4 regions of the Streptomyces sp. NPDC088746 genome follow, and region 3 is predicted to be linked to each of the others. Evidence: riboswitches for the same ligand, from Rfam matches in the RefSeq annotation. Region 3 holds a riboswitch; each other region holds the start of a gene.

What was found. Region 3 has a riboswitch for cyclic di-AMP ahead of ACIP63_RS18120 (C40 family peptidase). Riboswitches for the same ligand answer to the same signal wherever they lie in the genome.
Positions count from the first base shown of each region.
Region 1: another riboswitch for cyclic di-AMP. It lies ahead of ACIP63_RS25585 (M23 family metallopeptidase); the one in region 3 lies ahead of ACIP63_RS18120 (C40 family peptidase).
Region 2: another riboswitch for cyclic di-AMP. It lies ahead of ACIP63_RS26050 (transglycosylase SLT domain-containing protein); the one in region 3 lies ahead of ACIP63_RS18120 (C40 family peptidase).
Region 4: another riboswitch for cyclic di-AMP. It lies ahead of ACIP63_RS22440 (peptidoglycan DD-metalloendopeptidase family protein); the one in region 3 lies ahead of ACIP63_RS18120 (C40 family peptidase).

Region 1 is NZ_JBIVLA010000006.1:101,710-109,278, forward strand. Features, by position in the region: gene ACIP63_RS25570 (DNA topoisomerase (ATP-hydrolyzing) subunit A) at 1-396, opposite strand, end outside; gene ACIP63_RS25575 (pitrilysin family protein) at 643-1,995, shown strand; gene ACIP63_RS25580 (M16 family metallopeptidase) at 2,022-3,404, shown strand; cyclic di-AMP (ydaO/yuaA leader) riboswitch at 3,596-3,764, shown strand; gene ACIP63_RS25585 (M23 family metallopeptidase) at 3,777-4,568, shown strand; gene ACIP63_RS25590 (GntR family transcriptional regulator) at 4,792-5,490, shown strand; gene ACIP63_RS25595 (HPr family phosphocarrier protein) at 5,662-5,943, opposite strand; gene ACIP63_RS25600 (GNAT family N-acetyltransferase) at 6,109-7,569, shown strand, end outside.
Region 2 is NZ_JBIVLA010000006.1:204,322-211,890, forward strand. Features, by position in the region: gene ACIP63_RS26030 (heavy metal translocating P-type ATPase) at 1-537, shown strand, start outside; gene ACIP63_RS26035 (flavodoxin family protein) at 612-1,064, shown strand; gene ACIP63_RS26040 (helix-turn-helix transcriptional regulator) at 1,163-1,558, opposite strand; gene ACIP63_RS26045 (hypothetical protein) at 1,707-1,937, opposite strand; cyclic di-AMP (ydaO/yuaA leader) riboswitch at 2,295-2,480, shown strand; gene ACIP63_RS26050 (transglycosylase SLT domain-containing protein) at 2,485-3,354, shown strand; gene ACIP63_RS26055 (hypothetical protein) at 3,582-4,193, shown strand; gene ACIP63_RS26060 (SIS domain-containing protein) at 4,262-5,155, opposite strand; gene ACIP63_RS26065 (MBL fold metallo-hydrolase) at 5,562-6,554, shown strand; gene ACIP63_RS26070 (ATP-binding protein) at 6,636-7,569, shown strand, end outside.
Region 3 is NZ_JBIVLA010000003.1:828,754-836,322, reverse strand. Features, by position in the region: gene bioB (biotin synthase BioB) at 1-744, opposite strand, end outside; gene ACIP63_RS18150 (8-amino-7-oxononanoate synthase) at 888-2,036, shown strand; gene ACIP63_RS18145 (DUF397 domain-containing protein) at 2,029-2,235, opposite strand; gene ACIP63_RS18140 (helix-turn-helix domain-containing protein) at 2,172-3,125, opposite strand; gene ACIP63_RS18135 (ATP-binding protein) at 3,357-3,788, shown strand; gene ACIP63_RS18130 (LysR family transcriptional regulator) at 3,903-4,817, opposite strand; gene ACIP63_RS18125 (LysE family translocator) at 4,890-5,531, shown strand; gene ACIP63_RS18120 (C40 family peptidase) at 5,550-6,020, opposite strand; cyclic di-AMP (ydaO/yuaA leader) riboswitch at 6,024-6,220, opposite strand; gene ACIP63_RS18115 (hypothetical protein) at 6,561-6,869, opposite strand; gene ACIP63_RS18110 (ATP-dependent Clp protease proteolytic subunit) at 6,877-7,512, opposite strand.
Region 4 is NZ_JBIVLA010000005.1:22-7,590, reverse strand. Features, by position in the region: gene ispG (flavodoxin-dependent (E)-4-hydroxy-3-methylbut-2-enyl-diphosphate synthase) at 1-850, shown strand, start outside; gene dxs (1-deoxy-D-xylulose-5-phosphate synthase) at 876-2,786, shown strand; gene ACIP63_RS22460 (aspartate aminotransferase family protein) at 2,783-4,177, shown strand; gene ACIP63_RS22455 (helix-turn-helix domain-containing protein) at 4,235-4,855, shown strand; gene ACIP63_RS22450 (DUF6126 family protein) at 4,923-5,096, shown strand; gene ACIP63_RS22445 (tyrosine-protein phosphatase) at 5,107-5,931, opposite strand; cyclic di-AMP (ydaO/yuaA leader) riboswitch at 6,346-6,504, shown strand; gene ACIP63_RS22440 (peptidoglycan DD-metalloendopeptidase family protein) at 6,509-7,423, shown strand.

The DNA of each region.
Region 1 (7,569 bases), on a different contig from region 3:
CCGCATGGCGGCCGGCGGGTCGTCGTTGCCCAGCGAGCCGAAGTTGCCGTGCCCGTCGACGAGGGGCAGGCGCATCGAGAACGGCTGTGCCATGCGCACCAGTGCGTCGTAGATCGACGCGTCACCGTGCGGGTGCAGTTTGCCCATCACTTCGCCGACGACGCGTGCGCACTTCACGTAGCCGCGGTCGGGGCGGAGCCCCATCTCGTTCATCTGGGACACGATGCGGCGGTGCACGGGCTTCATGCCGTCGCGGGCGTCGGGCAGAGCCCTGGAGTAGATCACCGAGTACGCGTACTCGAGGAAGGAGCCCTGCATTTCGTCGACGACGTCGATGTCGAGGATCTTCTCCTCGAAGTCGTCCGGCGGCGGGGTTTTCGTGCTGCGGCGGGCCATCGCGGCTGCGACTCCTTCACAGATTCTGTCGGGCAACCTCAGGTTCTGACGCGGACCATTGTGGCCCGCCGTACTGACAACACCGACCTCGACCCGTCCGAAGCGGTCCTCGGGGCCTCCGCGGAGCCCCCGTGCACGGCAGTATCTACGACAACATTCACCCGGCGGGAACTTCGCCAGGTGCCCGTGCGCTTGCCTAGAGTGGCAGGTCCGGCAGGAAATCCTGTACCGATCGAAGGGACGTACATGCCCATGGGTCACACGGCCACAGCCCAGGCCGGTTCCGGCGGCTTGACGGCGACCGAGCACCGTCTGGCCAACGGCCTGCGCGTGGTGCTCTCCGAGGACCATCTGACCCCCGTCGCCGCGGTCTGCCTCTGGTACGACGTCGGCTCCCGCCACGAGGTCAAGGGGCGCACGGGTCTGGCTCACCTCTTCGAGCACCTGATGTTCCAGGGCTCGGGCCAGGTCAAGGGGAACGGGCACTTCGAGCTGGTGCAAGGGGCCGGTGGCTCCCTGAACGGCACGACCAGCTTCGAACGCACCAACTACTTCGAGACGATGCCCACGCACCAGCTGGAGCTGGCCCTGTGGCTCGAGGCCGACCGGATGGGCTCACTGCTCGCCGCGCTCGACGAGGAGTCCATGGAGAACCAGCGGGACGTCGTGAAGAACGAGCGCCGCCAGCGCTACGACAACGTCCCGTACGGCACGGCCTTCGAGAAGCTCACCGCTCTCGCCTACCCGGCCGGCCACCCGTACCACCACACGCCGATCGGCTCGATGGCCGACCTGGACGCGGCGACGCTGGAGGACGCGCAGGCGTTCTTCCGTACGTACTACGCGCCGAACAACGCCGTGCTCTCCGTGGTCGGGGACATCGACCCGGAGCAGACGCTCGCCTGGATCGAGAAGTACTTCGGCTCCATCCCCTCGCACGACGGCAAGCAGCCCCCGCGCGACGGCACGCTGCCCGGCATCATCGGCGAGCAGCTGCGCGAAGTGGTCCAGGAGGAGGTCCCCGCGCGTGCGCTGATGGCCGCCTACCGGCTGCCGCACGACGGCACCCGCGAGTGCGACGCCGCTGACCTGGCCCTGACCGTGCTCGGCGGCGGTGAGTCGTCCCGTCTGCACAACCGTCTGGTGCGCCGCGACCGTACGGCGGTGGCCGCCGGGTTCGGGCTGCTCAGGCTCGCCGGAGCGCCGTCGCTCGGCTGGCTGGACGTCAAGACGTCCGGTGGCGTCGAGGTGCCGCAGATCGAGGCGGCCGTCGACGAGGAGCTGGCACGCTTCGCCGAGGAGGGCCCCACGCCGGAGGAGATGGAGCGCGCCCAGGCGCAGTTGGAGCGCGAGTGGCTCGACCGCCTCGGCACGGTCGCCGGCCGCGCGGACGAACTGTGCCGGTACGCCGTCCTGTTCGGCGACCCGCAGCTCGCCCTGACCGCGGTGGGCCGTGTGCTCGACGTGACGGCCGACGAGGTCAAGGCAGCCGCCCGGGCGCACCTGCGCCCCGACAACCGTGCGGTCCTGGTCTACGAGCCGGTCGAACCGGCCGACGAGACCGAGGGCACCGACGCGCCCGAGGGGGCCGACAAGTGACCGACGCCGCCGTGACTGGAGTAGCGATGGAGTACCACCCGCAGCCGACCGCCGGCGAGGCCAGGCCCTGGGCCTTCCCCGCGCCCGAGCGCGGCGCCCTGCCCAACGGGCTGACCGTGCTGCGCTGCCACCGGCCCGGCCAGCAGGTCGTCGCCGTGGAGATCTTCCTCGACGCCCCGCTGGACGCGGAGCCCGAGGGCCTGGACGGTGTGGCCACGATCATGGCGCGCGCGCTGTCCGAGGGCACGGACAAGCACTCCGCGGAGGAGTTCGCCGCCGAGCTGGAGCGGTGCGGCGCCACGCTGGACGCCCACGCGGACCACCCGGGTGTCCGCGTCTCCCTGGAGGTGCCGGTCTCCCGGCTGACCAAGGCCCTCGGCCTGGTCGCGGAGGCCCTGCGGGCCCCGGCCTTCGCGGAGAGCGAGATCGAGCGCCTGGTGGGCAACCGCCTCGACGAGATCCCGCACGAGCAGGCCAACCCGGCCCGGCGCGCGGCCAAGCAGCTCTCCAAGGAGCTCTTCCCCGCCACCGCACGGATGTCGCGCCCGCGCCAGGGCACCGAGGAGACGGTCCGGCGGATCGACGCCGCCGCCGTACGCGCCTTCTACGACGCCCATGTCCGCCCGTCCACGGCGACGGCGGTCGTCGTCGGCGACCTCACCGACGTGGACCTCGACGCGCTGCTCTCCGACACCGTCGGTGACTGGTCGGGCAATGCGGGCCAGGCCCGGCCCGTGCCCCCGATCACCGCGGACGACACCGGCCGTGTGGTCATCGTGGACCGTCCGGGAGCCGTGCAGACGCAGCTGCTGATCGGCCGGATCGGCGCGGACCGGCACGACAGCGTGTGGCCCGCCCAGGTCCTCGGCACCTACTGCCTGGGAGGCACTCTGACCTCGCGCCTGGACCGCGTGCTGCGTGAGGAGAAGGGCTACACCTACGGCGTCCGGGCCTTCGGACAGGTGCTGCGCTCGACGGCGCCCGGCTCCTCGTCCGGGGCGGCGGGTGCCGCGATGCTCGCCATCAGCGGCTCGGTGGACACCGAGTCCACCGGTCCCGCGCTGGACGACCTCTGGAAGGTCCTGCGCACCCTCGCGGCCGAGGGACTCACCGACGCCGAGCGGGAGACCGCCGTGCAGAACCTCGTGGGCGTCGCCCCGCTCAAGTACGAGACGGCGGCGTCCGTCGCGGGCACCCTGGCCGACCAGGTGGAGCAGCACCTCCCGGACGACTACCAGGCGAAGCTGTACGCACGCCTGGCCGACACCGGCACGGTCGAGGCGACCGCCGCCGTGGTCAACGCGTTCCCGGTCGACCGGCTGGTCACCGTCCTGGTCGGGGACGCCGCTCGGATCAAGGAGCCCGTGGAGGCGCTCGGTATCGGTGAGGTGTCGGTCGTCAGCGGCTGACGGAACCGGACATGACGGGCCCCGGCGGCTGTACTCCCGCCGGGGTTCTGTCATTTGTCCGTATTGCAGGGAAAGTCGTATTTCGTCCTGTGGGATGTGCGACAAAAGGCCCTTTCCGTTTGGCGGGGGAAAGTCTCCCGATCTAGCGTCGGCGCGGCTGTCCGCCGGACGATTGCCGCGCCCGCGGCGCCGGACAGCCATCGCCGAGTCCCCGTCAGGCGCGAGCCTGGGGAGCCGGGGACCCATGAAGTCCCTGGGGTGAATCGGATCCCTGTACCTCGTCGGAGGCTCAGGGGCCCGTAGGAGACCTTCCTGCTCCGAACCCGTCAGCTAACCCGGTAGGCGAGAAGGAAGGAAAGGACCAGCCCCTCCATGGCGTTCATCCGTGCCACCGGGAAGCACCGTGCCCCGAGCCGCCTGACGCGCAAGAGCGCCAAGGTCGCCGGCGTCGCCGCCCTGGCCACCACCGGCGTACTCGGTGCCACGGCCTCCCCGGCCCTCGCCGCGGACTCCGAGGTCACCGCGGGCAGCACCGGCCTGACCCAGACGGTCGCCCTCGACACCACTCTCGCGGCCCAGATCGAGGCTCAGGCGAAGGCCCAGAAGCACCAGGCCGACGTCGCCGCGAAGGCCGCGGCCGAAGCGAAGGCCAAGGCGAAGGCGAAGGCCGAGGCCGAGCGCAAGGCGGAAGCCCGCGCCAAGGAGGCCCGCGAGGAGAAGGCACGCGCCGCCCGCGCCGCCGAGCGCGCCCGGCTCAACGCCTTCCACCTCCCCGTCGCCGGTTCCCACGTCACCACCGGCTACAAGTCCGGTGGCGCGCTCTGGTCCTCCGGCTCCCACTCCGGCGTGGACTTCCAGGCCGCGTCCGGCACCTCGGTCGTCGCGGTCGGCGCCGGTACGGTCGTCGAGGCCGGCTGGGGCGGCGCCTACGGCAACAACATCGTGCTCAGGATGAAGGACGGCACGTACACCCAGTACGGCCACCTCTCCTCGATCGGCGTCTCCGTCGGCCAGAGCGTCGGCTCCGGCGAGCAGATCGGCCTCTCCGGCTCGACCGGCAACTCCACCGGGCCGCACCTGCACTTCGAGGCCCGTACCACCCCCGAGTACGGCTCGGACATGGACCCCGTCGCCTACCTCCGCGCCCACGGCGTCCAGGTCTGACCCCGCGCCGCCACCGCGATCTCTGACGAAGGCCCCGGCATCCGCCGGGGCCTTCGCCGTGCCCCGGGGCCGACGCGTGCCGAAGCCCCCGCGGAAGTGCTCCCTGGCCAAAAGATATCCATGGATTCCACCCCGCCATCGGAAATTCCGGCCGGTTGCAATAGAGTCACAGAACAGGCGTCGATCGGCCGCGTTTCGCGGGGATTAAGGCGGAGGTTCGGACATGCGCATTCCCGCGCATTCGGTATGCACGGCAATCCGTGACGACATCGTCTCCGGTGTCTTCGAACGCGGCAGCCGCCTCACCGAAGAGGTGCTCGCGCGTCGCTACGGCGTCTCCCGCGTCCCCGTACGCGAGGCGCTGCGCACCCTGGAGTCCGAAGGGTTCGTCGTGACCCGCCGGCACGCGGGTGCCTGTGTCGCCGAGCCCACCGAGCAGGAAGCGGCCGACCTTCTTGAGATACGCATGCTCCTGGAGCCCCTCGGGGCCGCACGTGCGGCGCAGCGCCGCACCGAGGCGCATCTCAAAGTGCTCCGCGGCCTGGTCAGGCTGGGCCAGGAGCGGGTGCGCCGGGGCGAGGGGGAGGACCTGCGCTCCCTGGGGGGCTGGTTCCACGAGACGCTGGCGCAGGCCTCGGGGAGCCCCGCGCTGATCGCTCTGCTCACCCAGCTCCGGCACAAGATCGCCTGGATGTACGCGGTCGAGCAGCCGGCCCGCCCCGCGGACTCCTGGGCCGAGCACGGCGCTCTGGTCGACGCCGTGGCCCGCCGCGACGCGGAGCGGGCCCGGGCGCTCGCCACCCAGCACGCCGAGCGGGCCACGGCGGCCCACCGGCTGCGGCGCGCGCCGGGGCACACGCCCGGCCAGACCCGGGTGAGGACTTCGCAACACCCCGTAAACATCGCGGGAGTCCGTCATTAACAATTGCGCCGTATACAAAGAGGGGTAATTGTCGAAGGGCTTTCTTTTTGCTGCCCTGACCCATTTTCCGGAGCTCTGCCCGCTTCGGTTCGGGGAACAGAAAAGCCGCGGCTCCCGGTCGGGGGTGCCGCGGCTTTTCCGCGAAAAAATTCCGGCTCGAAGTGGCCGGAATCAGACGGTCTCCGGGAGCTCCTCGAGCCCTTCGGCGACCAGCTTGGCCAGGCGGTCCAGGGCGGCCTCGGCGTTGTCCGCCTCGGATGCGAGCACGATCTCCTCGCCGCCCTGGGCGCCCAGGCCGAGCACCGCGAGCATGGAGGCGGCGTTCACCGGGTTGCCGTCGGCCTTGGAGATCGTCACGGGGACGCCGGAGGCCGTGGCGGCACGGACGAAGATGGAAGCGGGGCGGGCGTGCAGGCCCTCGGCCCAACCGACGTTGACGCGGCGCTCAGCCATGGTTCTGCCCTTCACGTAACAATGGGTTGTCTAGACCAGTCTCTCATGCAGTGCGCGCTGCCGTGCCCGGCACCGCCACCGGCCTGCCCGCCGTCCGCCGGCACCCCCAGCGTGCCCTTGCCGGGATCCCGCCGCTACCGGTGCCACGAGCCGTAGGCTTTGCCCATGGAGCCCACTCCGGAGCAGAGTCCGCATCACGCGTACCCCGACCACTGGGAGGCGGACGTGGTGCTCCGCGACGGTGGCACCGCGCGGATCAGGCCCATCACCACGGACGACGCCGAGCGGCTGGTCAGCTTCTACGAGCAGGTGTCCGACGAGTCGAAGTACTACCGCTTCTTCGCCCCGTATCCCCGACTCTCCGCCCGTGACGTGCACCGCTTCACCCATCACGACTACGTCGACCGGGTGGGACTGGCCGTCACGATCGGCGGCGAGTTCATCGCCACCGTCCGCTTCGACCGGATCAACGAGCAGGGCCGGCCCGCCTCGGCCCCCGCCGACGAGGCGGAGGTCGCCTTCCTCGTGCAGGATGCCCACCAGGGCCGCGGCGTGGCGTCCGCCCTCCTCGAACACATCGCGGCGGTGGCCAGGGAGCGGGGGATCCGCCGTTTCGCCGCAGAGGTGCTGCCCGCCAACAACAAGATGATCAAGGTGTTCCGGGACGCCGGCTTCACCCAGCAGCGCAGCTTCGAGGACGGCTCCGTCCACCTCACCCTCGATCTGGAACCCACGGCCGAGTCCCTCGCCGTCCAGCGCGCCCGTGAGCAGCGGGCCGAGGCGCGCTCCGTGCAGCGCCTGCTGACCCCCGGCTCCGTCGCGGTCGTCGGCGTCGGCCGGGAGCCCGGCGGTGTGGGCCGGACCGTGCTGCGCAACCTCCTGGCCTCGGGCTTCACCGGGCGCACGTACGCCGTGAACACCTCCTTCGCGGCCGGTACGGGAACACTCGACGGGGTGCCCGCGCACCGCTCGGTGGGCGAGATCGGCGAGCGGGTCGACCTCGCGGTCGTCGCCGTTCCGGCCGACCGGGTGCCCGAGGTCGTGGCCGACTGCGGCGAGAACGGCGTCCAGGGCCTCGTGGTCCTCTCCGCCGGTTACGCCGAGCGAGGCACCGAAGGCCGGGAACGGCAGCGCGAACTGGTCCGGCAGGCACGCTCCTACGGGATGCGGATCATCGGCCCGAACGCCTTCGGCATCATCAACACGTCCGGCACGGTCCGCCTCAACGCCTCCCTCGCCCCCGAGTCGCCCAAGGCCGGGCGCATCGGGCTCTTCACCCAGTCGGGCGCCATCGGCATCGCCGTCCTGTCCGGTCTTTACCGCAGGGGCGCCGGCCTGTCGGCCTTCATCTCCGCGGGCAACCGCGCCGACGTCTCCGGCAACGACTTCCTTCAGTACTGGTACGAGGACCGGGACACCGACGTCGCCCTGCTGTACCTCGAATCACTGGGCAACCCGCGCAAGTTCACCCGGCTCGCCCGCCGGACGGCCGCCGTGAAGCCGGTGGTCGTGGTGAAGGGCGCCCGGCACAGCGGATCCAATCCGCCGGGCCACGCGGTGCCCGTCAGCCGTATCCCCGACGCGACGGTCTCGGCGCTGATGCGCCAGGCGGGCGTGATCCGCGTC
Region 2 (7,569 bases), on a different contig from region 3:
GCCGTCAAGGAGACCAGCGCCGAAGCGGTCCGGCGGCTGCGCGGCCTCGGGCTCACCCCCGTCCTGCTGACCGGTGACAACAAGGCGGTCGCCGCAGCCGTCGCGGCCGAGGTCGGCATCGACGAGGTCATCGCCGAGGTGATGCCGCAGGACAAGGTCGAGGTCGTCAAGAGGCTCCAGGCGGAAGGACGCAGCGTCGCCATGGTCGGCGACGGGGTCAACGACGCGGCCGCGCTCGCCCAGGCGGACCTGGGCCTGTCCATGGGGACGGGCACGGACGCCGCCATCGAGGCCGGCGACCTGACTCTCGTACGCGGGGACCTGCGGGTGGCCGCCGACGCGATCCGGCTCTCCCGCAGGACGCTGGGCACGATCCGCTCGAACCTGTTCTGGGCCTTCGCCTACAACGTGGCGGCCCTCCCGCTCGCGGCCGCCGGCCTGCTCAACCCCATGATCGCGGGTGCGGCCATGGCGTTCTCGTCGGTCTTCGTCGTCGGCAACAGCCTCCGGCTGCGCGGCTTCCGCGCCGCAGGCTGAAAGGGCGTCCGCGCCCCGCGGACCCGCGTCCCTCGACAGGGGCGCGGGAATCGGTGAGCGGGTAGGTTCGGGGCGTGGCCACTCTGCTGATCGTGCATCACACTCCGTCGCCCAACTGCCAGGCGCTTTTCGAGGCAGTGCTCTCCGGCGCGACGACGGAGGACATCGAAGGCGTTCGGGTCGTGCGACGGGCGGCCCTCTCCGCCACGGCCTCCGATGTGCTCGCGGCCGACGGCTACCTCCTCGGCACCCCGGCGAACCTCGGGTACATGTCCGGCGCCCTGAAACACTTCTTCGACCAGGTCTATTACCCGTGCCTGGACGGGACGAAGGGCCGGCCCTTCGGCTACTACGTGCACGGCGGCAACGACGTCACCGGCGCCGTACGGGGCATCGAGACGATCACCACGGGCCTCGGATGGCGGCGTGCGGCCGACGCCGTGACCGTCACCGGTGAGCCGGGCAAGGCCGACACGGAAGCGTGCTGGGAACTGGGGGCGACCCTCGCCGCCGGACTGATGGACTGACGGACTCCCGGCTACGGTCGCCCTCACACCGCCCGGACCGACACCTACGGGGCATGGCGTCACTCCCGGGCGGCAGCTCCCGGACGGCAGATGCCGCGTCAGGTGCGGTCGATGTGCACGCTGGTCGACTTCACACGGGCCGTGGCCTGCATGCCGACCTCGAGTCCCAGTTCCTCCACGGCTTCCCGGGTCAGCAGCGAGACGAGGCGGTGCGGGCCGGCCTGGATCTCGACCTGTGCCGCTACGTCGCCCAGCTTCACCGCGGTGACGATGCCGGGGAAGGCGTTGCGCGCCGAGGTGTAGGGGACCTCCTCCTCGCCGGGGGAGGCCTGGCCGACCTCGATCGAGAACGCGGCCAGATCACGGCCGTCGATGAGGCGGCGCCCGCCCTCGTCGCGATGGGTCGCTACCCGGCCGGCGTCCGCCCAGCGGCGGGCGGTGTCCGGGCTCACGCCGAGAAGACGTGCCGCCTGCCCGATGGTGTAGGTCTGCATGTGCTGCACGATATTGCTCACTAGCTAGCATATGCAAGGTTTTAATATGAAGCATCTTGCATATGCGCAATGCCCCGCGGGTTCGTGGGGAACCGGTGAGCCTTCGCCGGGCGCCTGATCCGCCGAAAGCGCCCTTCACCCGCCCCGCTCAGCGCGGTCTCCACGTGAGCTTGCCGCCGCCCACCCAGCGGATGACGGCCGGGTCGTCGAGGTCGTGGACCGGAATGCCGGCTGCCGCGGCGGCGATCAGCACATCGGTCATCGCCGTCGCGCTCCCGATCACCTCTCCGTCGATCTCCACGATCCGGAAGGGGGGATCCCCGGGCTGGACGGGCAGGACGGTGATCCGGGGCGCCGAGGCGAGAGGGCTTTCAGTCATAGGCGGATCGGTTCCACGCGGGCGCCCTCGGTATGCGCCTGGGCCTCAGCTGTGAGTCGTATGCCCGGTTTGAGGTGGTTTTTTGGAATTAATCCTGTAATCCATAAAAGGCCATTTCGTGTGACCTGAGGCCTTCGCGCGGGCGCAAAACACCCGAATCGGACTCCGTGACCAGGGTCACTTCATGGATCCCGGACGCGGGGGTACGGCAGTCGGTTCCCTTCTGCGCCAAGAGAAATGGGAGACGCGATGTGGGGTGGATTACATGAATTCCCGAGAATTGATCTTGCGAATGAATTGTGATCATCGCGCCAGGCTTGTTCCTTTCCCTATTTCTCGCCTACGGTCACCATCACTCCGGGCGGAACGCCGAATCCTGCCGCCGTCCGGTTACCCGACCACTTCTCGTACGGCAGGAGCGGGGGACCCAAGTAAGCGCCGATCCGGTTTCCGGAGCGGCTCGGGGTGAAGTCGCATTCACATGCGGCCGGGCATCTCCAGCCCGAACCCGACAGCTCACTTCGCAGGCGACGGAGAGGAATTCAGCATGCCCGAAAACGGTAAGCACCGTCGTTTCAGGACCAGTTCGCTCACCCGCGGCATCATCGCCGTGAGCACGGGCGGAGCCGCCCTGGCCCTCCCTGTGATCGGTGCGACCGGCGCCTTCGCGGCCCCGGCCCAGCCGGCCGCCGTGGAAAAGGCTGCGACCTCGACTGCCGCGTCCGGCAAGGGAATTGCCGCGCAGCAGTCCAAGTCCACCACCTATTCCGTGATCTTGGGTGACACCCTTGCAAAGATCGCACGCGAGCATTCCGTGAACGGTGGCTGGAAGGCCCTGTACGAGGACAACGAGAAGGTTGTCGGCGGAAACCCCGACCTGATTCACCCCGGTCTGAAGCTGACCATCGGCGGCAAGGTCGAGAACAAGTCGGCCGACAAGGGTGACAAGGCCGAATCCAAGGCCTCCGCCTCGTCCGACCGTGCCGCGGAGAGCGCCGACCGCGCCGACCGCTCCGAGCGCACGAGCACCCCCACCGCCGCGGAAGGCGCACCCGCCGCCGCCGAGGCCGCTCCGGCGGCCGAGCCGGTGTCGTACACGAACGACCTCGACGGCTGGATCAAGGAGTCGCTCGCCGTCATGGCCGAGCACGGCATCCCCGGCAGCTACGAGGGCATCCACCGGAACATCATCCGTGAGTCCGCGGGCGACCCCCAGGCCATCAACAACTGGGACATCAACGCGATCAACGGCGTCCCGTCCAAGGGCCTGCTGCAGGTCATCGACCCGACCTTCCAGGCCTACCACGTGCCCGGTACGTCGATGGACAGCTACGACCCGGTCGCCAACATCACGGCCGCGTGCAACTACGCCGCGGACAGGTACGGCTCCATCGACAACGTCTTCGGGGCCTACTGAGCCTCGCCGAGGCGGGACCACTGACGCACGGGCGTGTGACAGAGGGACGGAAGTGACGGGTGGTGCGGGTTCGGCGGAACCCGCACCACCCGTCGTCCGTTTTCCGGCGCCCGATCGGGTCCGGAGGCCCCGCGTCGTCGGCGTCACGGCCGTCGAGGCGTGGCCGACAGGCCGGGCGGGGCACGGGTGACTGGTCTCGTACAGGTTCGTCGTCCATACTGCCCGCCGTGGAGCAGCGCATAGATTCGAACACGAAGCCCGAGTTCGCCGCGGGGACAGACCCGGCGTACATCCCCGGCCTGACGGCCCCTGCCCCCGCGCGGACGGAGGCGGAGGCGGAGGCGGAGAAGGCGGCGCCCCAGAAGCCCGAGGAGGCCGAGGAGACCCGGGAGACCGGGACCGCGGACGCGCTCCCCGAGGGGGCCGTGGACGGATCCGCGGCCGCCCCCGAGGACTCCGCCGTGGACGGCACGGCCGGGGGCGACGACGAGGCTCCGGCCGACGGGACGGACCCGGAGGCCGAGGCCGTGCCCGCCGGCGGGAGTGGCGCCGACGAGGACGGCCCCGTCTTCGAGGTCAGCGACCGGCGCGGATCCATCAGGGTGGACGCGGACGGCGTCCGCTTCCGCCTCGACGACCAGGAGGCGGAGTTCGACTGGGCCGAGATCGGCGCGGTGGAGGTCAGGACCGGCCGCTTCGGGCGCCGGTTCACCGTGACGGTCCACCTGTCGAGCCGCCGGTGGTTCAACGCCGAGGTCGAGGCCGGATCGCGGGGCGACCTCAAGGGGTGGACGGCGGAGCTCGACGAGGCGCTGGACGCCTACTTCGAAGAGGCCTGACCTCTTCGGGGCATGGCTGAGCACCGGGCCGGTCGTCCGGCCCGGTGCTCAGCCATGCCGTGGAACCGTCAGGCTCCCGGAGCCGTGCCGAGCACCACCGACCGGGTCAGGTGGCGCGGAAGGTCGGGGTCGAGGCCGCGGGCCGCCGCGCGGGCGATCGCCAGCCGCTGGACCCGGACCAGGTCGGCCAGCGGGTCCAGTCCGCTCTCCACCCAGCGGGCCCCGGTCGCCTGCACCTGCTCCCGCAGCCCCTCCGGAGCGGCGCCGAACATCCAGGTCGCCGTCCCGGCCGTGGCGATGCTGATGGGGCCGTGGCGGTACTCCATCGCCGGATACGACTCCGTCCAGGACAGGGACGCCTCCTTCATCTTGAGCGCCGCCTCGTTGGCGATCCCCACCGTCCACCCCTGCCCCAGGAAGCTGAACTGGGAGCATTCCAGGAGCCCTTCGGGCAGCGGCTCCGCCAGCGCGGTCTCCGCGTCCCGTACGACGTCCTCGGTGTGCAGCCCGAGATGGGCGCGGAACAGCGTCAGCGCGGTCGTCGCGAACCTCGTCTGGACCACGGACCGTTCGTCGGCGAAGTCGAGGACCACCACATCGTCGGCCGCGGCCATCACCGGGGTCCGCGGGTCCGCGGTGACGGCGACGGTCCGGGTGGCGCCCCGCAGGCGCGTCAGCAGGCCGAGGATCTCCGTGGTCGTCCCCGACCGCGTCAACGCGACGACCCGGTCGTACGTGCGCCCGAAGGGGAACTCGGAGGCGGCGTAGGCGTCCGACTCGCCCTGCCCGGAATCCTCGCGGAGCGAGGCGTACGCCTGTGCCATGTAATACGACGTTCCGCAGCCGACGACGGCGATGCGCTCACCGGTGGCGGGCAGGGCCGCCTTCCGGTCGGCAGCGACCTCCGCGGCACGGCGCCAGCACTCGGGCTGGCCGGCTGTCTCGGTCTCGACATGCGACATGTCCGCACTCCGCTTCCGCTGCTGCTCGCACCTGGTGGGACGGGGCTGTGTGAAATCGACGCCCGCTTGTTCGATTCTGCATATTACATGGGTCAATCGAGCAAGAACAAGCAAAGTGTTCACGCCTCCGTAACCGAAGATGGGGCGGTTTTTGGCCATGCTCGGTGGGTAGCCGACCCGATCCGGTTCCGTCGAGGCTGTGCGGGTATCGGTCGCATGGCGCGACCTCCGCTGCCGACATCCCGTACATCGGGCGGAAAATCACCTGTCGGACCGCTTCTCGGCAACCCCGGACGGTCACCGGACGGCGGTGGGTGGCCCCGGTGAGGGGCGATTTCACGTCATCGGACACGTGCGTCGGCCGAGTTCGAACGCGCGGCCGGAATGCGGTCGGCATAATCAGCCCATGTCGATCACGGGCGGGGAAGTCGTGGACCTCGGCAGGGGTCTGTACGCCTGGCTGCCGCCGGAGCGTGGCTGGGGCCTGGCCAACTGCGGTCTGCTCGTGTCGCCGCGCGGGGGACTGTGGATCGACACCCCGTACGACACGATGATGGCCGGTCAGTTCCTGGTGGAGAGCCAGAAGCGGCTGCCCGACGGGGTGGGCGTCGACCGTGTGATCGTCACCCACGCCAACGGCGACCACTTCTGGGGCGCCGGGGTGCTTCCGGACGCGGAGATCATCGCGACGCGCGAGGCCCGCGAGCACATCCATTACGATCCCACCCCGCAGCAGCAGCACGCCCTGGTGGCCGGAAGTGATCCCTCCACTCCCCTCGGTGCGTACTTCAGCCGTCACTTCGGCGTCTTCGACTGGTCCGCCACCGACGTGGTGTCTCCGACGACCTACTTCACCGGTGAGCTCGAACTGACCCTGGGGGAGCACACGGTCCAGGTGTCGTCCCTGCCGCCCGCGCACACGGAGGGCGACCTGATCGTGTACCTGCCCGCGCAGCGCGCGGTGTTCAGCGGGGACGTCATCTTCTCCTCCACCCCCCGGCAGCCCGGGGACCACCCGGTGCACTGGGCGGGGCCCCTGGACAACGTGATCGACGCCTGCGAACGCGTCCTGGCCACCGGCGCCGAGGTGATCGTGCCGGGGCACGGGCCGGTGCTCGACCCTGCCGGAGTGCGCGGGCACATGGACTACCTCGCATACGTACGCGACCGCGCCCACGCCCTCCACGCGGCGGGAGTGCCCGCGGTCGAGGCGGCCCGCCGGGTGATCGCCGAGGGCCGGTACCCGGAGCTCGGTCTGCCCGAGCGGCTCGTGGTGACCATCGGGAGCGAGTACCGCCACCTGGACGGTTCCGAACTCCCCGGCGTCCTCCAGGTGATGGCCGACGTGGCAGCCGTCGCCCGGGAGACGGACGCGGCGGGCACCGGAGGGTCGGCGTGACGGCCCGCCGACACGGCAGCCGGGCGTTCCGCGCCGGCGCGGGCTGTCGACCGTCCCCGACAACAGAGACGTGGTGACGCCGTGCCGGCATGGATCGTGGCCCTCATCGCCGTCGTGGTGGCGGTCTGGTCGGCCGTACGCATGCACCACGCCAGGCTGGACGCGTACGGCGCCTCGGCCCGCGCGGAGCTCACCGAACGGCAGGCCAAGGCGGCCGACGCCCGGACCCTTGCCCTCACCGAGGAGATCCGCCAGCTGGCCCGGAACCGGATACCCGCCGCGGCCACCGCACTCTCCCACCGCTCCGCGCCCGTCCCCGGGCTGCGGGAGGCCGCCGGAATCGACGGTGACTCCGCGCGTCTGCTGACCGAGGCCGTACAGGCCGCGCGCACCGCTGTCCTGGAGGAACGCCGCCGCGTCGACGCGGCAGCGCGCTCGGCCATGCGCGGTACCTCCGCCAAGATCCAGTCGCTGCTCAACCAGTCGCAGCACCTGCTGGACGAGCTCCAGCACGAGTACGACGACCCGCGGATCCTCCAGCTCGACTTCCGTAACGAACTGGCGCTTCGCCGCACCCAGGCCACGGCCGTGCTCTGCGACGCCTGGCCCGGACTCGCCCGGCAGAACTCCTCGCTCGTCGAGGTCGTGCTCGGCGCCCAGTCCCGGGTGGCGGGGTACGAGCGGATCAAGGTCGCCAACCATCTGCGCCAGGAGCGGCTCGCGCTGGCCGCCCGGGCCGCCGAACCCCTCGCGATCGCGCTCGCCGAACTGCTGGCCAACGCCACGGCGTACTCGCACCCGGACACCGAGGTGCCGGTGACGGTCCAGCAGACCGCCGGGCGCGGGGCTCTGATCCTGGTCGACGACGCCGGTATCGGCATGGACGACGACGCGCTGAAACGGGCCCGCGCACTGCTGTCGGGCCCCGCCGAGGTGCTGCTCACCGAGCTGGGGGACCCGCCGCAGACCGGCTTCGCCGTGGTGGGGCGGCTCGTCGCGCGCTACGGCTTCAGCT
Region 3 (7,569 bases):
CCACTCCTTGGCGAGCGGGGTGCCCTCGATGGGGATCAGGAAGTTCACCGGCACCGAGTCGGGGTCCAGGTCACGCAGCGAGAACACGACGTCCACCAGATCGGCGTCGCTCTCACCCATCCCGGCGATCAGCCCCGAGCACGCCGAGAGGCCGGCGGCCTGGGCCTGCTGCACGGTGTCCACCCGGTCGGCGTACGTGTGGGTGGTCGTGATCTGCCCGTACGTCCCCTCCGAGGTGTTGAGGTTGTGGTTGTACGCGTCCGCGCCCGCCGACTTCAGCCGGTCGGCCTGGCCCTGCGAGAGCAGGCCGAGGCACGCACACACCTCGACGTCCTCGTGCTGCTCCTTGATCGCCTCGATGGTCTGCGACACCCGGTCGACGTCCCGGTCCGTCGGCCCCCGGCCGCTCGCCACCAGGCAGACCCGCTTCGCGCCGCCCGCCACCCCGGCGGCGGCGGCCTTCGTGGCCTCGTCCGGTTTCAGCCAGGTGTACTTGAGGATGCCCGCCTCGGAACCGAGCCGCTGCGAACAGTACGAGCAGTCCTCGGGGCAGAGCCCGGACTTCAGGTTCACCAGATAGTTGAGCTTCACGCGCCGCCCGAACCACTGACGGCGTACCTTTCCGGCCGCGGCCACCACGTCGAGCAGTTCGTCGTCGGACGTCGCCAGCACGGCGAGCGCTTCTTCACGGGTCGGCAGTTCGCGCCGCAGCCCCTTGTCCACCAGCGTATTCAGCAGGTCCATGGCCTTGATCCTGACGTACGGCACCGTGATCGGCCAAGGAGGAACCGGACAGTAGAGCCCGTCGACACTGTGTGTATTGCCACACCCTGGCCTGTTGCGCACCCGGTTAGGGTCTGTGAGCTGCCTACAAAAAGGGACCGCTCATGTCCTACGCCCCGTTCGACTGGATCGACGACGAGGCCCGGCGCCGTGCCGGCGCCGGACTCGTCCGGACGCTGCGCCCCCGGCCCGCCGACACGGAACTGATGGACCTCGCGAGCAACGACTACCTGGGTCTGAGCCGGCACCCCGAGGTCACCTCGGCAGCCGCCGAGGCGGCACGGACATGGGGCGGAGGTGCCACCGGCTCACGGCTCGTCACCGGATCCACCGCGCTGCACGCCGAACTCGAACGCGAACTCGCCGACTTCTGCGGATTCGAAGCCGCCCTGGTGTTCTCGTCCGGCTATGCGGCCAACCTCGCCGCCCTCACGGCGCTCACCGGACACGAGTCGCTGATCGTGTCCGACGCGGGCAACCACGCCTCGATCGTGGACGGCTGCCGGCTCGCCCGGGCCGCCACCGCCGTCGTGCCGCACGCTGACCCCGAGGCGGTGCGAAAGGCGCTCCACGACCACCCCGGACGGGCTCTGGCCGTGACCGACTCCGTCTTCTCGGTGGACGGGGACGCCGCTCCGCTGGCAGCACTCGCCGGGGTCTGCCGCGAAGCAGGCGCTGCCCTCCTCGTGGACGACGCGCACGGACTGGGTGTCCTGGGCGAGGGCGGGCGCGGCGCGCTCGCGGCCGCCGGACTGGCGGGCGGCGAGGGGGTCGTCGCCACGCTCACCCTCTCCAAGTCGCTCGGCAGCCAGGGAGGAGCGGTGCTCGGCCCCGCCCGGGTCATCCGCCACCTGGTCAACACGGCCCGTACGTTCATCTTCGACACCGGTCTCGCGCCGGCCGCCGTCGGCGCGGCCCTGGGCGCTCTGCGGCTGCTGCGCCGCGAACCCGGACGCGCGGCGAGGGCCGGCGCGGTCGCCGTCGAGCTGTACGGCCGGCTGACGGCGGCGGGGCTGACCGCCGTGCGCCCCGACGCCGCCGTCGTATCGGTCCGCGCGCCCTCGGCGGAGTCCGCGGTGCGGTGGGCGGCCGACTGCCGCGCGGCCGGCCTCGCGGTGGGATGCTTCCGGCCTCCGTCGGTGCCGGACGGGATCTCCCGGCTGAGGCTGACAGCCCGGGCGGACCTGACGCAGGAGCAGGTCGCGACAGCGGTGGGCACGGTCCTCTCCACCGCGCCGGGGCCCGTCAGCTGACCCGGCGGGAGTCCAGTCCGGCGACGAAGGACGTCCATGCCGTCGCGGAGAAGCGAAGCGGCGGCAGGGACGTGTCCTTGGAGTCCCGCACGGCGAGTTCTTCGTCGCCGGCCGGCGCGGTTTCCACGCAGTTGTTCATTCCGGTACTGCGGCTGCTGCGCCGCCACCTGGGTGCGGGCTGTGCGAGACGGTCGGACATCGTGGCCCCCTCGGGCAGTCTGAAGGTTCCGTCTGATCACCGCGGCCTAGTGCGGCGATGAGGTCCAGCGAACGCTCGGGCGACAGCGCGTGAGCCTGCATCGTGCGGAAGGCCGAGCTGTACGCCTCAAGGTCTTCTTTCCGCTCCAGATAGAGACTACTCGTCAAGTGGTCAAGAACGACCACGTCTAGATCAGAAGTGGTCGGAAATGAAAAAATAACGAACGAGCCTGTGAGGCCGATGTAGCTCCCGGCCTCGAACGGCAGTAACTGGAGCGTCACGTGCGGAAGTTGCGCGACCTGTGACAGATGGAGGAGCTGTTCCTCCATGACCCGGGGGCCGCCGACCACTCGCCGTAACACGGCTTCGTCGAGTACGGCGCTGAGCCGCAGCGGCCGGGACGCGTGGAGGACGCTCTGCCGGGCGAGTCTGACCTCCACCAGGGAATCGAGCTGTGCGGGCGGCAGTCCGTCCAGCGAGGAACGGGTCACCGCCCGCGCGTAGTCGGCGGTCTGCAGCAGGCCCGGCACCACGGAGGTCTCCAGCGTGCGGGCGGCGTCGGCCTGGGACTCCAGGCTGATGAAGTCGCGGTACTGGGGCGGGATGAGCCCGCGATAGGCGTGCCACCACCCGCTTCCGCCTCCGCCCGCCGAGCCGGCGAGCGTCTGGAGCAGGGAGCGTAGTTGCCGGTCGTCCACGCCGTAGGCGTCCAGCAGGCGGGTCACGTCACCGGGCGTCACGCCGCTCGCCCCCGTCTCGATCCGGCTCACCTTCGACTGGTGCCAGCCCAGCATTCCGGCGGCGTCCCGGCTCGTGAGTCCCGATGTGTGACGCAGGCTGCGCAGCTCCTCCCCGAGCTTGCGACGGCGTACCGCTGGGCCGTTTCGCATGGCGGTCTCCTCCCGTTGTGCGGAGAGCCGTCCCGGGCGGATCCGGCTCGGAAAGGGGCCAGTGTTACGCCCGTACACGGCTCAGGAGACGGAGTTCACCGTAATGAGGGACAGATATATGCATATCTTGGTGGATCGCCGTCATGGAGGCCGGCATCGGTGGCAGTCTGGCGCGAAGCACAATCCAGGCCGGCCACGGGCCGGTCAGGGCGGGAAAGGGACGGCGTCGCCATGGCAGACCATCAGGAAGCAACCGTCACTCTGCCGAGCGATCCGGCCTCGGTCTCCGCAGCCCGGAGACACGTGGCCCGGGTGCTCGCCGAATGGGGCCTGTCCGAGGACGGCGACACCGCTGACGCCATTCGGCTGATCGTCTCGGAACTGGCCACCAACGCCGTCCAGCACACCTTCGGGCAGTCACCCACCTTCACGGTGGACCTCCGTCTCGACCGGGACGTGGAGTTCTATCTGGGCGTGACGGACAGTCACCCCCGCTGGCCCCAGCGGCTGCCCGCCGCGGTCAGGCAGGACAACGGCCGCGGCATGGTGATCATCCGGGCCCTGACGAAGGAGCACGGCGGGCGGCTCAGCGTCAGTCCCACCCCGGACGGGGGCAAGACCGTGTCGATCGCCCTACCTTGGCCGGTTCCCGCCCAGGCCTGACGCCGTCGGGCAGCCCCCCCGGCGGCGCGGGCGGGGCGGCGGTGCGGGCCGAGCGGTGGTGCGGGCGGGCCGGTGGTGCGGGCCGAGCGGTCCGGGCCGTGTGGCGGGCCGTCCTCACACGGCGGAGGCCCGGCCGAAGCCGCTGCGCAACAGGGCCATCAGCGTCGTCGCGGCCGCGGTGTTCCGGTCCCCCCGGTGCACCACGGAGATCGTGCGCCGGAAGGCGGCGGGTTCCAGGCGCCGGACGGCGAGCGGCGCGGGGGACATAGCGGCCACCATCTCCGGCACCACCGCCACGCCGATCCCCGCGCTGACCAGGGCACACACCAGCGCGTAGCCGGGCGACTCGCACACCACGGCGGGGGTGGCCCCCGCCTCCGCCAGCGCACGCTCCACCCCGCGACGCGGCGGATGGTCGGGTGCGCTGCTGATCAGCGGGCGGCCCGCGAGTCCGGCCACGGGCAGCGGGCCGCTGCCCTCGGACAGCATCTGCCCGAGCGCGGTGACCAGCACCAGTTCCTCGACGAGCAGCGGCTCGGCGGACACCCCCGCCGGGAGCGGCTCGGCGGCGGCGGGTTCGTACGCGTGGGTCAGCGCCAGGTCCACGTCACCGGCCGCCACGGCGGCGACGCCGGCGGGCGGCTCGTAGTCCGTGACGGCAAGTTCCACGTCGGGGTGGGCGCGCCGGAACGCGGTGAGTACCGGCGGCAGCAGATGGATCCCGGCCGTCACGAACGTGCCGACCCGCAGCCGGCCGCCCGACAGCCCTGCCAGTCCGGCCAGCTCGTGCCGCGCCTGGTCCATCTCGTCGAGGATGCGTCTGGCCCGTCCTGCCAGCAGCTCACCGGCGGCCGTCAGCCGTGCCCCTCGGTGGCGACGGACGAGGAGTGCGGCTCCGGTCTCCTTCTCCAGCTTGGCCAGCTGCTGCGAAAGGGCGGGCGCGGTGTACCCCAGCCGCGCCGCTGCACGCGTGATCGATCCGGCCTCGGAAACCGCCACCAGCGCGGCCAGCCGTGTCGGGTCGTACATTAAGCGTTCCTTTTGGCAGACCCAGAAGATTGCAAGTACATGCTAAGGGCTGCGATCGGTCAGGGTGGACCCATGGACGCACAACTGCTTGCCTTCGTCGCCGTGGCCGCGGGAATGGTGGCCCTTCCCGGCGCCGACTTCACCGTGGTCGTACGCAACGCGCTCACATCCCGGCGGTCCGGGCTCGCCACCGCCATGGGGGTCGCCGGAGGGCTGGTGGTGCACACCGCGCTGGCCGCGGCCGGACTCGCCGCCGTGCTCGTGACGATGCCCGCCCTGTTCCGCACCGTTCAGCTGCTCGGCGGCGCGTACGTGCTCTACCTCGGGCTGAGCGGCCTGTACGCGATGCGCCGGCGGGCCACCGCCGGCACCGCTGCCGAGGAGGAGAGCGGGGGCAGGACGCAGTCGGGGGCCGGAAGGTCACTGCGCCAGGGCTTCCTCACCAACGCCCTCAATCCGAAGGCGCCCGTGCTCTTCCTCAGCCTGCTGCCCCAGTTCGTCCCCGAGGGGCAGCCACCGCTGCCCAGGACACTGCTGCTGGCCTCGGTGGTCGTCCTGCTCGCGCTCGTCTGGTTCCCGGCCGTCGCCCTGCTGGTGGACCGCATGGGCCGGTGGCTGCGCCGGCCGCGTGCCACCCGGGTGATCGAGGGGGGCAGCGGCACGGCGCTCACCGCGTTGGGACTCGTACTGGTGACGGGCCCCCTGCTGCACTGAACGGCGAAGGGAGGGACCTCAGCGGACCCTCCCGTACAGAACGTTGCCGGACCAGATCTTCTCCAGCCGGACCACGGCACCGGTCTTCGGCGAATGCCAGATCTTCCCGCTGCCGGCGTAGATGCCGACGTGGTACACGCTGCGGCCCGCGTGGAAGAAGACCAGGTCGCCGCGTTTCCGCTGCGACCTGGAGATATGGCGGGTCTTGTTGTACTGCTGCTGAGCCGTGCGGGGCAGTTTCTTGCCGGCCTTCTTGAACGAGTAGAGCGTGAGCCCTGAGCAGTCGAACCTGTGGGGGCCCGTGGCGCCCCATCTGTAGGGCGCGCCCTTCTTCGAGGCCGCGATCTTGAGTGCGGTCGCCGAGTGGGCGGCGGCCTCGGCGTCGTTCACGAGGCCAGGGGCCATCATGGTGGTGCCTACGGCGAATGTCAGAACCGAGGCCGTACCGACCCGGGCGAACAGAGACGGGACATGAACCTGCGCAGTCATGCGCAACCCTTCGTCAGCCGCCTGTGAAGGATGACCTGTCGGGTTCGGGCTGGCGAAGTTGCCCGGCCGCGCGAAGCGGCTTCACCCCGAGGGCCGTCCGGAACTTCGGTCGGCCCGTTGTGCTCGGGTCCTCCACTCCTGCCGATCCACTCCTGTCGACCAGGCATCCGGACGGCGGCAGGACTCGGCGTCCGCCCGGACCGCCCCGCCGCGGTGGCGGGGGCTTGTCGTCCCAGGGATCTTTACGCACACGCCGCCGGATTTCCTCGCTGAAGTGGCGATATGTGAGAGTCGTCACGACTGATCCGATCGGGTGGACGCGGCCGGCCCGGAGTCGGGGCGACCGCGCCGGACCAGGCGCGCACCAGCGGCGGAACAACGAATTCCGTTCAGTGTCCGCGCCTGTCGCGCAAGTTGGGCTGTCCCTCGGGCGGGGGACCTCCTACGCCGATCGAGCGAGGAAAACTCGTCAGGTCGCCGGGCGTGTCGAAAAGAGGCGCCGAAAGGCGGGTGCGGCAGCCGAGTCGGGCGCCGCGGCTCTCAACTCGACGACGCGGGAGGCACGGCGACCCGTCCGGCGCGACGCTCGCCGTCCAGCAGCCGCAGTGCCCTGGCGAGAGTGTCCGCGTGGATCTGTGACTCGCCCCGCTCGTGCATCAACACGAGTGCGTCGCGGAGGGCGGTGGCCCGGGACGCGAGGGCCTGAGCCGCCCGGAGCGCCCCGTACGTGTCGCTGCCGCGGGCGGGGTTGATGCGGCCGAGCTGGTCGAGCACCTCCAGGTAGCAGTCGATGTACTCGGCCTCGGCGCGGGTCAGGGCGGGCAGCGGCGGGAACTGGGGTGAGAGCATCGGGCGTTCACCTCGCGGGATGCGGCGGCTGGGACGGTGTGCGGTTCTCCACGACGTGGTCCACCAGTCCGAACGCCAGGGCGGCCGGGGCGTCGAGGATGGTGTCCCGTTCGATGTCTGCGCTGATCTCCCGTGTGGAACGCCCTGTGTGACGGGCCAGCATGGCCGTGAGCATCTCGCGCTCACGCTCCAACTCGCGGGCCTGGATCTCGAGATCGGAGGGCTGGCCCTGCACCGGCTCTTCCAGGGCGGGTTGCTGAATGACTACCCGGGCGCCAGGCAGGGCATGTCGGCGTCCGGGCGCGCCGGCCGCGAGCAGCACCGCGGCGCTCGAACCCGCCTGGCCGAGGCAGAAGGTCTCCACCTCGCAGGCCAGGAAGTGCATGGTGTCGTAGATCGCGGTCATGGCGTTGAAGGAGCCGCCGGGCGAGTTGATGTAGAGGGACAGGGGCCGGTCGGGGTCCGCGTGCTCCAGATACATGAACTGCGCGATCAGGTCGGTCGCCGCGGTGTCGTCGACCGGCGTGCCGAGAAAGACGATCCGCTCGGACAGCAGCTTCGAGTACGGATCCATGCTCCGGGAGCCGTAGGCGGTGCGCTCGGTGAACTCGGGCAGGACGTAGCGGGCGGCGGGACGGAACATGGCGATGCCTCTCCTCGGACCACAGCGAATCGCAGTACGTAAAAAATGTACAGGACG
Region 4 (7,569 bases), on a different contig from region 3:
GTTCGCGGCGATCGACGCGGGCTGTGCGGCGGTCCGGGTGAATCCGGGCAACATCAAGCAGTTCGACGACAAGGTCAAGGAGATCGCGAAGGCGGCCGGTGACGCGGGTACTCCGATCCGTATCGGGGTGAACGCGGGTTCGCTGGACGCGCGGCTGCTGAAGAAGTACGGCAAGGCGACGCCGGAGGCCCTGGTGGAGTCGGCGCTGTGGGAGGCGTCGCTGTTCGAGGAGCACGGTTTCCGGGACATCAAGATCTCGGTGAAGCACAACGATCCGGTCGTGATGGTGAACGCCTACCGTCAGTTGGCCGCGCAGTCGGACTATCCGCTGCACCTGGGTGTGACGGAGGCCGGTCCGGCGTTCCAGGGGACGATCAAGTCCGCGGTGGCGTTCGGTGCGCTGCTCTCGGAGGGCATCGGGGACACCATCCGGGTGTCGTTGTCGGCGCCTCCGGCGGAGGAGGTCAAGGTCGGGCTGCAGATCCTTGAGGCGCTGAATCTGAAGCAGCGGCGGCTGGAGATCGTGTCGTGTCCGTCGTGCGGGCGTGCGCAGGTGGACGTGTACAAGCTCGCGGACCAGGTCAGTGCGGGTCTGGAGGGCATGGAGGTCCCGCTGCGGGTCGCGGTGATGGGCTGTGTCGTGAACGGTCCGGGTGAGGCCCGTGAGGCCGATCTGGGTGTGGCGTCCGGCAACGGCAAGGGCCAGATCTTCGTGAAGGGCGAGGTCATCAAGACCGTCCCGGAGTCGAAGATCGTGGAGACCCTCATCGAGGAAGCAATGAAGATCGCGGAGGGTATGGAGGAAGCGGGGGCGCCCGGCGGGGCCCCCGCCGTGACCGTGAGCCGATAGCAGGAGCAGAGAGAGGGGCCCGGGCGTGACGATGCTGGAATCCATCAAGGGGCCGCAGGATCTCAAGGCACTGAGCCGACCGGAACTCGGTGAACTCGCCGAGGAGATCAGGGCGTTCCTCATCCGGGCGGTGGCGAGGACGGGCGGTCATCTCGGCCCCAACCTCGGCGTGGTCGAACTCACCATCGCCCTCCACCGGGTCTTCGACTCACCGGTGGACCGGATCCTGTGGGACACCGGGCACCAGAGTTACGTGCACAAGCTGCTGACCGGGCGGCAGGACTTCTCCAAGCTGCGCAGCAAGGGGGGCCTCTCGGGCTACCCCTCCCGCGAGGAGTCCGAGCACGACGTCATCGAGAACTCCCACGCCTCCACCGTGCTCGGCTGGGCCGACGGCCTCGCCAAGGCCGACGAGGTGCTGGAGCGCGGGCGCCATGTCGTGGCGGTCATCGGCGACGGGGCCCTCACCGGCGGAATGGCCTGGGAGGCGCTCAACAACATCGCCGCGGCCAGGGACCGCCCGCTGATCATCGTCGTGAACGACAACGAGCGCTCCTACGCCCCCACCATCGGCGGGCTCGCCGACCACCTCGCCACCCTCCGCACCACCGACGGCTACGAGCGCTTCCTGTCCTGGGGCAAGGAGGTGCTCCAGCAGACGCCGGTCATCGGACAGCCGCTGTACGGGTCGCTGCACGGCGCGAAGAAGGGCTTCAAGGACACCTTCGCGCCGCAGGGGATGTTCGAGGACCTGGGCCTCAAGTACGTCGGCCCGGTCGACGGGCACGACACGGCGGCGGTCGAGTCCGCACTGCACCGGGCCAAGCGTTTCCACGGCCCGGTGCTGGTGCACTGCCTCACCGAGAAGGGACGTGGCTTCGCGCCCGCCCTGGCCGACGACGCCGACCGGTTCCACACCGTCGGCAGGATGGACCCGATGACCTGCGAACCACTCGTCGTGCCCGCCGCGCCCTCCTGGACGTCGGTGTTCGGCGACGAGATCGCGGAGATCGGGGCCGAGCGCCCGGACGTCGTCGCGATCACCGCGGCGATGCTGCATCCGGTCGGGCTGACCCGCTTCGCGGCGGAGTTCCCCGACCGGGTCTGGGACGTCGGGATCGCCGAGCAGCATGCGGCGGTCTCCGCCGCCGGGCTGGCCACCGGAGGCCTGCACCCGGTCGTCGCCGTCTACGCGACCTTCCTCAACCGGGCCTTCGACCAGCTGCTGATGGACGTCGCCCTCCACCGCTGCGGGGTGACCTTCGTGCTGGACCGGGCCGGTGTCACCGGGGTCGACGGCCCCTCGCACAACGGCATGTGGGACATGTCCGTGCTCCAGGTCGTCCCGGGTCTGCGGATCGCGGCCCCGCGCGACGCCGACCGGCTCCGTGAGGAGCTGCGCGAGGCCGTCGACGTCGACGACGCCCCCACGGTGGTCCGGTTCCCCAAGGAGTCGGTGGGGGAGCCGGTCGCGGCCGTCGGGAGGATCGGCGGGATGGACGTCCTGCACCGGGCTCCCGACCCGGACGTCCTGCTGGTGGCCGTCGGCGTGCTCGCGCCGGTCTGTCTGCAGGCCGCCGACCTGCTCGCCGGATCCGGGATCCGCTGCACGGTCGTCGACCCGCGCTGGGTCAAACCGGTCGACGAGCAGCTGCCCGCACTCGCCGCGCAGCACCGGCTGGTGGCGGTCGTCGAGGACAACAGCCGGTCGGGCGGGGTCGGCTGGGCCGTCGGCCAGGCCCTGCGGGACGCCGGAGTCGACGTACCGCTGCGGACGTTCGGCATCCCCGAGCAGTTCCTCGCGCACGCCGGGCGCGGTGAGGTACTCGCCGAGATCGGGCTCACCCCGGTGGAGATCGCCGGACGCATCAGCGCGGCGCTGGAGCGCCGCACGGCGGTGCGAGAGCGGAACACGCCGAAGGAGAACGGGGCATGAAGGACGAACAGCCGGGCTTCGACCTGACGCGGCTCCTCGCGGAACGGGGGGCCGAACGCTACGAGCTCCACACCCGGCACCTCAACCACCAGCTGCCGCGAATGCTGCACACCCTCGGTTTCGACAAGGTCTACGAGCGGGCCGAGGGCGCGTACTTCTGGGACGCGGAGGGCAACGACTACCTCGACATGCTCGCCGGCTTCGGTGTGATGGGGCTGGGCAGGCACCACCCCGTCGTACGCAAGGCGCTCCACGACGTCCTGGACGCCTCGACGGCCGACCTCACCCGCTTCGACTGCCAGCCGCTGCCCGGACTGCTGGCCGAGAAGCTGCTGGCGCACAGCCCGCACCTCGACCGGGTGTTCTTCGGCAACAGCGGTACGGAGGCGGTCGAGACCGCGCTGAAGTTCGCCCGCTACGCCACCGGGAAGCCGCGGATCCTCTACTGCGACCACGCGTTCCACGGACTGACCACCGGCTCGCTCTCCGTCAACGGTGAGAAGGGCTTCCGCGACGGATTCGCACCCCTGCTGCCCGACACGGCCATCGCGCTCGGCGACCTCGACGCGCTGCGGCGCGAGCTGAAGCGCGGCGACGTGGCCGGGCTGGTCGTGGAGCCGATCCAGGGCAAGGGCGTCCACGCCTCACCGCCCGGCTTCCTGCGCGAGGCGCAGGAGCTGCTGCACCGGCACAAGGCCGTGCTCATCGCCGACGAGGTGCAGACCGGACTGGGCAGGACCGGTGACTTCTACGCGTACCAGCACGAGGGGGGCGTCGAACCCGACCTGCTCTGTGTCGCCAAGGCGCTCTCCGGCGGCTATGTCCCGGTCGGGGCGACACTCGGCAAGGACTGGATCTTCAAGCGTGTCTACTCCTCGATGGACCGGGTCCTCGTCCACTCCGCCAGCTTCGGGTCCAACGCCCAGGCCATGGCGGCCGGGCTCGCCGTCCTCGCGGTGATGGAGCAGGAGGAGACCGTCGCGAACGCCCGCCGCACCGGTGATCTCCTGCGCGAGCGGCTCGCCGCGCTGGTCGGCCGTTACGAGCTGCTGCACGAGGTGCGCGGCCGGGGCCTGATGATCGGCATCGAGTTCGGCCGGCCGTCCTCCCTCAAGCTCCGCAGCCGATGGACGATGTTGCAGGCCGCCCGCAAGGGGCTCTTCGCCCAGATGGTGGTCGTGCCGCTGCTCCAGAAGCACCGGATCCTCACCCAGGTATCCGGTGATCACCTGGAGGTGATCAAGCTGATTCCGCCCCTGGTCATCGGGGAGCCGGAGGTCGACCGCTTCGTCACCGCCTTCACCGCCGTCATGGACGACGCACACAGCGGGGGCGGGCTGATGTGGGACTTCGGCAGGACGCTGGTGAAACAGGCCGTGGTCAACCGTTGATGTTGCCTCTGAGGCAAATTATTTGCCTCAGAGGAAAAATCCTGGCCCAATGGAGGCATGAAACCTCCTGACGGAGGGGTGGCCGACGAACTCCCGGGGGTCGCGCCGCGCCTACGCGACCTGCGCCGCAACCGCGGCCTCACCCTGGAGAGCGCGGCGGGACGGGCGGGGCTCTCCCCGGCCCACCTCTCCCGGCTCGAAACGGGCCGGAGGCAGCCTTCGCTGCCGATGCTGCTCGGCCTCGCCCGGGTCTACGGTACGACCGTCTCCGAACTCCTGGGCGAGATGCCGCCCGAACGTGACGCGATCGTCCGCGGCGGCCCGCCCGCCGGCACGCCCCGCTCCACCGAGCAGGGCGGCTGGCTCTACCGGCAGGCGGGCGGGCCGGGCCGCGCCATGCAGGCGCTGCACGTCCGCGTCCCGTACGGCGTGGAGGACGACCTCGTGCGCGTCCACCCCGGAGAGGAGTGGCTCTACGTCCTCGACGGCAGGCTGCGGGTCGTGCTCGGCGAGACCGTGCACGACCTCGATCCGGGTGACAGCGCGCACTTCGACTCGCTCACCCCGCACCGGATCGCGGCTCTCGACCCCGGTGGGGCGCGACTGCTCTTCGTCCACACGCTGCTGCAGAGCCCGGCCGCCGAGTTGTGCCTGGGCAGCGGGATCCACCGGCTCTGATCCCGCGCACCCGCACCGCGCGCCCCCTTCGCCACCCCGGCCCGAGCGGCCGGAAGAGAGGACTGTCATGTCCGATTCGGAGTACTACGACCCGCTCACCCCGCGCAGGCCGAAGAGCAAGGACACGCAGGAGAGGCGGATGCCCCGCGGCGTCGTGATCCGGCTCTTCGCCTACCTCGTGGCCGGACACGTCATCGCGGGCTTCCTCTTCCTTCTCTTCACCGTGGCCGGCAAGGGCTGACGCCCAGGCGTCACGCGCCCTCGACGAGTCGCGCACGCAGCTTCGCGCGGGTCCCGTCGCTGATCTTCAGCCCTTCCAGGAGATACCGGTCGGTGCCGCCCCAGACCTCGTCGATGGTGTCGAACGCCGCGGCGAGGTATTCGGCGCGGGCGCCGAAGAGCGGATTGAGCAGTTCCATCACCTCGTCGGACATCCCCACCGGCGAGGTGTCGCTGCGGCGCACCTTGTAGCGGCGGTGCGCGTCGTTCGACTTGAGGTAGTCGGCCTCGATGGCCTCCTTCTCGACGCCGACCGCGAGCAGGGAGACCGCGATCGACAGCCCGGCCCGGTCCTTGCCCGCCGCGCAGTGCATCAGGGCCGGCACGCTGTCCTCGGCCAGCGCGTGCAGCACACGGCTGTGTTCGGCGGTGCGGTCCTTGATGATCGAGCGGTACGAGGCGATCATCCGCCCCGTCCCCTTGCCGTCGGCCAGGATCGAGCGCAGCTGCTGGATGTTCCCGTCGCGCACCAGCCGCCAGAACTCCGCGCCGTCCGCCGGGTCGGAGAGAGGAATGCTGACATTCCGGACGCCGGGCAGCTCCACGTCGAGACCGTCGAGCTTGTGGTCCGCCGCGTTGCGGAAGTCGAAGATCGTGTGCAGGCCGAGCCCGGCGAGGAAGGCGGCGTCGGCCTTCGTGGCGTGGGCGAGATGGCCGCTGCGGTAGAGGCGCCCGTACCGCACGGTGCCGCCGTCGACGGTCGGAAGCCCGCCGACGTCGCGGAAGTTGCGGACACCGGTCAGGTCGACGTCCGTCGGCTCGGGGCCGACCGGCGGGACCTCTGGCAGCTGCGTCACAAGGGCTCCTGGGGTGTCGGGCGTCGGCGCCGCTCGCCGACGGGGGCACGCCCGCGACGATACGACATGGCTGCATCGGGCAACCGTCTCGGCGGCCGTGGTCCTGGTCTCCCCGGGCGGACGAGATCACGTCATGTCCGTATTGGTGTATTTAGCGGAACATGCCCTGCTTGTGCGGGAGATGGGGTGAGGCAGGTGAGCGGGATCATATCCGTGACGGTGTGTGGCGAAGGTGCCGGGGGGTATTCCGGACGCCGTGCGGAAAGCCAAGATCCGTAATCCACGGAGTGTGACGGTAATTCCGCGCCGGAATTGAAGCGTGGATTCCGGTTCGGAATCCACGGCTTGTTCGCGACGTCCCGGCTCGCTTACGGTCACGGTCCATCCGGACGGAACGCCTAATCCTGCCGCCGCCCGGAATCCGCACCGACTCACGTGTGGCAGGAGCGGGGGAACCAGGTAAGCCGCCGGCCGGAGGGATCCGGTACGGCTCGGGGTCAAGACGCGCACCGCGCGGCCGGGCATCTCCAGTCCGAACCCGACAGCTCACCTCGCAGGCGCCGGAGAGGACATCCCCATGCCCGCAAAAGGCAAGCACCGTCGTACGAGGACCGGCCCGATCTCCCGAGGCGTCCTTGCCGCAGGGACCGGCGGCGCCGTACTCGCCCTCCCGCTGATCGGCGCCACCGGCGCGCACGCCGCCGAGCAGGCCGCGCCGGCCGCCAAGTCCGCAGCCGCGCACAGCGCCCCGGCGTCGGCGAAGAGCGCCCCGAAGACCTACTCCGTGGTCTCCGGCGACTACCTGGCGAAGATCGCGGGCGACCAGAAGATCAAGGGCGGCTGGCAGAAGCTGTACCAGGACAACCGCGAAGTCGTCGGCGAGAACCCCAGCCTGATCCTCCCGGGTATGAAGCTGACCCTCGGCGCCAAGGCTTCCGGCTCCGCCGAGGCCGCGCCCTCCAAGTCCGCCCCGTCGGCGGCGAAGAAGGCCGCCCCGGCCGAGAAGAAGGCCGCGCCGGCCGAGGCGGCTTCCGCTCCGGCGGCCGAGACCGCCGACTCCGGCGCGTCGCAGGAGAGCACCGGCTCCGGCTGGGTCACCCCCGTCGAGAACGCCAACGTCACCACCCAGTACCGCGCCTCGGGCGCCAGCTGGTCCAGCGGCTACCACACCGGCTCCGACTTCCAGGCGGCCTCCGGCACCAGCGTCCGGTCCATCGGTCCGGGCACCGTGGTCTCCGCCGGCTGGAGCGGCTCGTACGGCAACGAGGTCGTCATCCAGCACAGCGACGGCATGTACTCCCAGTACGCCCACCTGTCCTCGCTCGAGGTCTCGGCCGGCCAGACCGTCACCGGCGGACAGCAGATCGGCCTCTCCGGGACCACCGGCAACTCCACCGGCCCGCACCTCCACTTCGAGGTCCGGACCGGCCCGAGCTACGGCTCCGACGTCGACCCGATCGCCTACCTGCGCTCGCACGGCGTCTCCATCTGAGACACGCCGCCTGAGGGTGTCATCCCGGGCTGAAGGAGAGGGGCGGGGGGGCCCGGGGGCCCCCCCCCCCCCCGAATAAGGGGGTTAAAAAAAAAAAAAAGGGGGGGGTTTTAAAAACACCCCACCCCAAAATAAAAATGGGGGGG